2 regions of the Paenibacillus sp. AR247 genome follow, and region 1 is predicted to be linked to the other one. Evidence: a T-box and tRNA genes for the amino acid it is inferred to sense, from the RefSeq annotation. Region 1 holds a T-box; the other holds one or more tRNA genes.

Region 1 (4,168 bases):
GCTGTACAGAAGCGAAGGTGAGGAAGAAGGGACGCAGCGGCTGGAGCATTTCATTCCAGTGGAAATTACGGTTCCCTTGAACCGGGTAACCTCGCTGGATGACATTGCGGTGGAAATCGAAAATTTCGACGTCGACCTGCTGTCCAAACGAAGCCTGAATATTACGGGCGTTCTCTCTCTGCGCGGCATCGAGACTCAGGTCGCGGAATCACCCGCCTGGAAAGCGGACGAATTCACGGTGGTTCATGCACCGGATGAGGACATTCCGGAGGAAGCGGCTATCTTCGCGCAAGAGCGGGAGGAAGAACCGGCTTCGGCAGAACCGGAACAGCGTGAATTCACGCCGCCGGACGACCCTGCGCCTGTCTGGACCGCACCGGCTCCGTCCTTTGCGCCGCCTCAGTCCCAAATTCAGGCAGAGCAGCCGGAACAGGTTCCGATCGAAGCCACGGAAGCCGATGACTCGGATGAAGCACGGGAAGCGGCAGCCTGGGAAGCCGTATGGCAAGCGGCTGCTGTTCCTCCGTCCGAGCCGGAGGAAGCGGCTGTGCCTCAGGCGTCCGATTCCCGTGAAACTGCGCCGTCTACCGCATGGGAATTTGCCCGCGAACCTGAGCGGGAAGCGGCAGCGCCTCCGCCGCAGGTGGCCGGATTATCCGCTTTACATACGGACAAGGAACCATCAGACCGGACAGCGGAGCCCCAGTACCCGAACAAGTGGCATTTTGAGCATGAAGAGGAGTCGGAGCTGCTGCATCCGGAGGCGACGGCGGTTCAGGCGGATGAAGAACAGGAAGAAGACATCTATTTGAACGCGGCGGGTAAAGACCCGTTCAGCGAGCCTACGTTCCCGTTTGGAGCTTTCCAGGATAAAGTTCAGCAGGAAGAACCGCCTGAAGACCGGGAAATGCGGATTGCGCTCGGAAGCAAGAAGGAACCCGAGTCCGGCGAGAAGGAAGCGATCGGTTTTTCCTCGATCTTGTCCTCAAGCCGTTCGATCAAGGAGCTTGAGTACCAGCAGGCACAGGAGGAGCAGCAGGCTGCTGATGCCGCCGCCAGCGCGGGTGCTGCTGAAGCAGATGATATCAAATGGAAGAACCTGTTCCTCGGCAGTATCTCCGAGCAGACTCCTTTCCGTAAGGTCCGGCTGTGCATCGTTCAGCGGGAAGAGACGCTCGAGACGATCGCCGACCGTTATCAGCTGACGCCGCGGGAGCTAGTACTGTACAACCGGCTGGCGGACCAGACCGTGCAGGAAGGTCAAGTTCTGTACATCCCGTAACGTTTTTGATGCAATCCGAAGAGCCTGGCGCTTTGTTGCGCCGGGCTTTTTTTTGTTCCCGGGATGTGGCCTGCCTGAACACGGGAAAATGGTCCTGCACTTTGGGCCAAGGGAAGTTGACTATCGACATGAAGCGCGTTATTATGGAGTATATGTTTTGCAGAAAAACATCAATGAACGTCAATTACAGAAGACATCCCGTATTTGACGGAAGTTTTTCTTGCGATATGAATCGCTTCAGCTTCGCTGAAAATGAATCCATTTAACCATCTTCAAAAAAACGATGAACGGGAAGAGTAGGCGGTATTGCCCTTCAGAGAGCGGAATTGCAGCGCTGGAAGATTCCGCAGGATGCAGCTGTCCGAAGTCGCCCGGAAGTTGTCGGTTTGAGCACCTGCGTTCGAAGGCGCGGGAGGTAGAGCCGGCCGGCTGCAGCCGTTATCTGTATGGAGTGTTGCGGGGGGCATGCGTGTTTGTGCTGCTTGTCGCAAAACAAAGGTGGTACCGCGAAAGAACAGCCTTTCGTCCTTTGAGGACGAAAGGTTTTTTGTATTTTTGGCAAAGCTGATCTTGTGATGGAGGATGAACAATATGACAGACCAGGAAAACCAAGCAACAACCGGGATGCCGACGACGTATGACCCGAAATCGGCCGAGAAGAAATGGTACAAATACTGGATCGACGGCCAGTATTTCAAAGCCGGGCAGAAGCCCGAGGCGGAGCCGTACACGATCGTGATTCCGCCGCCAAACGTAACGGGGATGCTCCATATCGGGCACGCCCTTGACTTTACCCTGCAGGATATTCTGATCCGCACGAAGCGGATGCAGGGATACGACGCCTTGTGGCTTCCGGGCTCGGACCATGCGGGCATCGCGACGCAGACCAAGGTGGAGCAGAAGCTGCGTGAGCAGAATATTAGCCGCCACGACCTGGGGCGCGAGAAGTTCCTGGAGAAAGTATGGGAATGGAAGGACCAATACGCGGAAACGATTCATGAACAGTGGGCCAAAATGGGCTTTTCCCTGGATTACTCCAGAGAGCGGTTTACGCTTGACGAAGGTCTGTCGAAGGCGGTTCGCGAAGTTTTCGTGAAACTCTATGAAAAAGGGCTGATCTACCGCGGCAAAAAGATCATTAACTGGGATCCGGCCGCCAGAACCGCCTTGTCCGATATTGAAGTTGAATATAAAGAAGTCAACGGCCATCTGTATCATTTGCAGTATCCGCTGAAGGACGGAAGCGGCCACATTACGGTAGCGACCACGCGTCCCGAGACGATGCTTGGCGATACGGCGGTAGCGGTTCATCCGAAAGATGAGCGCTACAAGGACATGATCGGCAAGATGCTCGTGCTTCCGATAGTTGGACGCGAGATTCCGATTATTGCCGACGAGTACGTGGAACGAGAATTCGGCAGCGGCGCCGTAAAAATTACCCCGGCACACGATCCGAACGATTTTGAGGTGGGATTGCGCCACGATCTGCCGCAAATCATCGTGATGGACGAGACCGGCACGATGAATGACCAGGCTGCGAAGTACGAAGGCATGGACCGGGCCGATTGCCGCAAGCAGATCGTTCAGGATTTGAAGGACCTCGGCGTGCTGATCAAAATCGAAGACCATGTGCACCAGGTAGGGCACAGCGAGCGCACAGGCGCCGTAGTCGAGCCTTACTTGTCGACGCAGTGGTTCGTTAAAATGCAGCCGCTCGCAGAAAGAGCCATCGAGGCGCAAAAGGCAGGCAAAGGGGTACGTTTTGTTCCGGAGCGTTTCGAGAAAACATACCTGAACTGGATCGAAAACGTCCGGGATTGGTGTATTTCGCGTCAGTTGTGGTGGGGACACCGGATTCCGGCTTGGTACTGTGAATCCTGCGGCGAGATCCACGTCGCGCATGAGGATGTAACCCAATGCTCCAAATGCGGAAGCACCGAGCTTACGCAGGACAACGACGTTCTGGACACCTGGTTCAGTTCGGCGCTGTGGCCGTTCTCTACCCTCGGCTGGCCGGAGCAGACGGCGGATCTGGAGCGTTATTATCCGACGAATGTACTCGTTACGGGCTATGACATCATCTATTTCTGGGTAGCCCGGATGATCTTTACCGCGCTGGAATTTACGGGCGAAATTCCGTTCAAGGACGTGCTGATGCACGGTCTGGTCCGGGATTCCGAAGGACGGAAAATGTCCAAGTCGCTCGGCAACGGCGTCGATCCGCTCGACGTCATCGAACGGTACGGCGCAGATGCGATGCGCTACATGATCTCCACGAGCAGCACGCCGGGGCAGGATCTGCGCTTCCGCTGGGAACGCGTGGAGCAGGCGCGCAACTTTGCCAATAAAATCTGGAACGCCTCCCGATTCGCTCTGATGAATTTGGAAGGATTCACATATGACGACATTGACATAAGCGGAGAGCTCAGCACGGCGGACCGCTGGATTCTCCACCGCCTGAACGAAACTTCCCGTGACATTACGCGTCTAATAGATGCCTACGAATTTGGTGAAACGGGCCGGCTCCTGTATAACTTCATTTGGGATGACCTCTGTGACTGGTACATTGAGTTTGCCAAACTCTCTTTGTACGGAGACAATGTGAGCGCCAAGAAAACGACGCAGTCGGTGCTTAGCTATGTGCTGGACCGCACGCTGCGGATGATTCATCCGTTTATGCCGTTCATCTCCGAAGAAATTTGGCAGCATCTGCCTCACGAAGGGGAAACGATCACGCTTGCGGCATGGCCGGAGTATGATCCAGCCTTCGAGGATGCCGAAGCTGCAGCCGAGATGTCGCTGCTGATGGATGCCATCCGTGCCGTTCGCAACATCCGCGCAGAGGTTAATGTTCCGATGAGCAAGAAGATCGAGCTGATGCTGAAG
Region 2 (4,168 bases), on a different contig from region 1:
TCCAGCCTGACGCTGCGGGATCAAGTCACCTGGGCATCGGGGCCGGCAGCGGCCAAACTTGGGGGGGCGGAAGTCGGCGGGAAGAGCGACGGGCTGATTGTCAGTCTGGTGGGGATTGGCGTCCCCGAAGGGGATGCAGAAAACTATGAGAAGCTGCTGATTCAGGGGCATTTTATGGTCATTGTGGAATGCAGTAAGGAGCGAAGCATCGAGGCGCAGCATGTTCTTGAGGCCCATCGTTGCGTCGAGACGAGAAATGAAAAGCGTGTATCGACATAAAAAAAGGCGATCGAGTACCGATCCCCTTCCGGTCAATAAATGATTCTCCGGTTTAGTTTAATGGCCGTTCCGTATTTTTTGCTGAGGATCTTGGCCTCTTCGGTGACGTAGGCGAGGATGTGCTGCAGCCGCTGGGTGGCCGGCCGGATGGTTTCCTTGACTTCTCCGTGGACGATGACGTCAAACACGATCATGAGCGAATACCTCCTTATATGCGGGATAAATCCATGATAAAATACAACCATCAGAGAGGAATCAATTTGGATGGAGCGGTTTGTAAATTCTACGGTTTATACTCGCATTACATAAGACAGGTACGATAAGTTGGTAAAGGTTTACGAGAATACCAGTCGGGAGGTTGAGAGAAGTTGGATTCGATTATTAATTTTGCCCACCGGGGCGCATCTGCGGTATGTCCGGAAAATACGATGGCCGCTTTTGCCCGCAGTTTGGAGCTTGGTGCCACGGGGATTGAAACCGATGTTCAGTTAAGCCGGGACGGCCGGCTTGTCCTGATTCACGACGAAACGTTGTCCCGGACGACAAACGGGAGCGGGTGGGTCAAAGACCATGACCTGGAAGAGCTGAGGAAGCTGGACGCCGGCAGCTGGTTCCATCCCGATTTTGCGGATGAGCGCCTTCCGCTGCTGGAAGAGCTGCTGGAGCTGGTTCAGGACACCGGGACCGTCGTCAACATCGAGTTGAAAAATACGAAGGTACCTTATGCAGGGCTTGAGGAAAAGGTCATCGACATGGTAAGAAGCTATAACCTGAGCGAGCGGATCGTCATCTCAAGCTTCAATCACTATTCCCTGCGGCTCTGCAAGCAGTTCGCGCCTGAAATCCGCACTGGCATTTTGTACATGGAGGGACTGTATGAGCCGTGGGAGTATGCCCGCAGCGTTGAAGCCGACGCCCTGCACGCTTACCATTTTGCGGTGCTGCCAGAATTTGTGGCGGGAGCGAAGGCAGCCGGTAAAGTATACCACCCATGGACGGTCAACGAAGAAAGGAAATGCAGCGTCTTATCGACGCAGGGGCAACAGGTATCATCACCGACTACCCGGATAAGCTGGCAGCGCTGCTGAGCGCTTCAGTGCGCTCCTAAACAACGATAACCCGATGCCACGGCGGCATCGGGTTATTTTGTGCCTGAATAGTCTCCAGAACAGCGAGGGAACGCGTCACCCTTGATGATCCGGTGAATCCCCGTTCGACGGATGTTTACCTTTCTTCAATTCCCGCGCCCCTTCTTCCAGCACGTCTTCAATCATGTCCGTGGATGAGGGCGTTTCATGATCGGGATCCGGAATGGGGTCGACCCCGGGGAAACGTTCCTCTTCATTCGGTTTATTCATCGCCACACGTCCTTCCCGTAGAATCGTTGGTACTTCCATAGTGTGTTCCTTATATGTAAGGATAAACCGTTCCAAGCGCCGCTGAACCACATTTTCCTGCACCTTACGAGCCGAAAGGATAATCGTTATATAAAAAAATAAAGCCGCCCAAGCAGGGCAGCGAATATTAACGAATATGAATGAGGCGTGACAGATGGCCGACTTCATCCAGCGGAATCCACATGGAGCCATACACCGTCCGCATCTTTAAAGTGCCCGGATCATCGGATTTCTCGGGGATGCCGGTGATGGATTCACCATCCAAATTTTGAACGAATAATTGATGGCCGCGGCGGATCGCCATTTCAATTTCCTTTTCCATGAGACTATTCTCCCGTATCCACATACTGGTAAGACTTTTGTATCAATAACTATCTTTATCATAAGATAATTTTCGTCTGTTGGATAGAGAACGAATGTTTGATTGGTGGGGATATGGACCTAAAATATGAATTTAATTTGAACGGATGTCCTGAAAAATAAAAAACCCTCCGTCTGGAGGGGCAGAAAAGAAAATCGAGCAGCTAAATCCGGATGTCTAGACGGTTTCCCAAATGGGGTACGGCGCTGCTATCCAGCATTTTGACCAGGGATTGACCGTCCTGCGAGGCTTGATCCTTAGCGATTTTAAGCACCTGAATGCTCACATTTTGAGCCAGCCGGGACTGGCTCATGGCCATCGATAAAGCAGGGATATCCATCATAAGCCTCCTCTATGTAAAATGGGTAACATCTATGTTATCGGATGTTCGGTGTGATTTATAAAATAGATGCCGCCCGGGAACCAAGTTCCCGGGCGTGCGATCAGGGAGGTGTCGTGTTGATTTCATCCGAAAAATCCGGAATTAATACATTTCTCCACCGAAGTGATGATCGCGACAGTGGCATCTTTTATGGTGGCGTTTTTTGAAGTGGTGGTGCTGTTTGTGAATCTTATGGCAGGAAACATGCTTTTCTTTGTGGACCTTTTTGATTACAGGTTCCCAGTCGACTTTGACGAATATCGTTTTCTTGATTTCTTTTTTGAGGATGACTGGTTTTGGTTTGCGGACATGACAGTGACGACGGTGATCATGTTCGTGGAAAAAGAATTTACCCATTTGGTTACCCCACCTTTGTTGGAAAATGTGAAACCTGAGATATCGTATGTAACGGTTTCCTTCGCAAACACGGCGGAGGTCCCTGTGAGAACAAAATAGATGATTATCTTAACGGGACAAGGCCAAAACTTCTGCAGCTAAGTGTGAAAATAACAAAAAACCCTTGAAGCCTTAAGCTTCAAGGGTTTCTATAGATGATCTGCAGTGGGCTCGAACCACTGACCCCCACCCTGTCAAGATGGTGCTCTCCCAGCTGAGCTAGCAGATCGTACAAGTCAGATACATTTAATATAATAACAGCGCCGTAGTTAGCTGTCAATCATTTTATTTTGCTCACGGTGAATGGCATGCACAATTTGTTTGCCGCTCATGATTAGAAGCTATCCAAACGGGCGAAAACTAAAGTATATTTCGAAACAGAAGGAGTGGCACGGTATGCCGAACAAAGGCGGGCTGCTCGCGGCAGGGCTGTGCCTGCTGCTTGCCGGATGCTCCCCCGCGGGTGAGTTTTCGGATGCGCAGGAGCCGATCAAGCCCGGTTCAACAATGGCCGACTCACCGATTATGCTGGACGTTTACGGCAAATCGGTCAGCGAGGATGTGTATTCCAAGGGCCCTATTACGCCGCCCTGATTCCCCCTGAACAAGACATAGGGCCCGTGCTCCGACTGCACCGGCCCTTGTTTTATTTTAGATATAAGAAAGTATTTGCATCGGAGATTCGGTTTCCTTAGTGTTCGTCGATAAACGTTTTTCTTATTCCTCATCCCATTTGCGTGAATACCCTTTTTGGATGACATAAATGAATGAATAGATCAAGATGGCTGATAAAATGACGATCAGCGCAATGGTCATGCCCATAACGATCCATGGTCTCCCTTCCATAGAGCTCTCATGAGTCAACTATACAGGAAAATCATTTTTTTGTATAATGATTCAGCCGTGTTTTTTATATTGATTGCATGAAAGAGAGGGTAACCGATGCCTGCAGAAATAGTATACGTGACGACCCCCGAGCAGCTGGAACATGCGCTGGACATCCGCCAGGAGGTGTTCGTCAAGGAACAAAACGTGCCCGCCGACCTGGAGATCGACGAATACGATGTGATCAGCGAAAATGTTCATCATATCCTCCTTCAGGACAAGGATCAGTATGTGGCCACCGGCCGGATCATTTATTATAACAGCGATACCGCCAAGATGCAGCGAATCGCGGTTCGCCGCGAGTTCCGCACCCACGGGTTCGGCCGCATTTTGCTGATGGCGATGGAAGAGCGTGCGAGGGAACTGGGGCTGGCCTATTCCATCCTGGATGCTCAGTGCCAAGCTGAACAGTTCTATGCAAAACAAGGCTACGAGGTCATTTCCAAGGAGCCGTTCGATGACGCGGGC

What was found. The T-box of region 1 lies ahead of CPT76_RS35030 (valine--tRNA ligase). A T-box ahead of a tRNA ligase gene usually reads a tRNA of that ligase, here a tRNA-Val.
Region 2: it encodes a tRNA-Val, which carries the amino acid that the T-box ahead of CPT76_RS35030 (valine--tRNA ligase) is inferred to sense. The anticodon was not compared.

Annotation. Positions count from the first base shown of each region.
Region 1 covers NZ_PCZT01000026.1:171,591-175,758, forward strand. The annotation lists gene CPT76_RS35020 (LysM peptidoglycan-binding domain-containing protein) at 1-1,282, shown strand, start outside; T-box leader at 1,557-1,815, shown strand; gene CPT76_RS35030 (valine--tRNA ligase) at 1,874-4,168, shown strand, end outside.
Region 2 covers NZ_PCZT01000012.1:303,693-307,860, forward strand. The annotation lists gene CPT76_RS22800 (hypothetical protein) at 1-279, shown strand, start outside; gene CPT76_RS22805 (mechanosensitive ion channel protein MscL) at 312-473, opposite strand; partial or broken gene CPT76_RS22810 (glycerophosphodiester phosphodiesterase) at 648-1,387, shown strand; gene CPT76_RS37705 (hypothetical protein) at 1,464-1,637, opposite strand; gene CPT76_RS22815 (hypothetical protein) at 1,804-1,998, opposite strand; gene CPT76_RS22820 (YjfB family protein) at 2,201-2,377, opposite strand; gene CPT76_RS22825 (hypothetical protein) at 2,558-2,875, shown strand; tRNA gene CPT76_RS22830 (tRNA-Val) at 2,972-3,044, opposite strand; gene CPT76_RS22835 (hypothetical protein) at 3,212-3,409, shown strand; gene CPT76_RS22840 (GNAT family N-acetyltransferase) at 3,758-4,168, shown strand, end outside.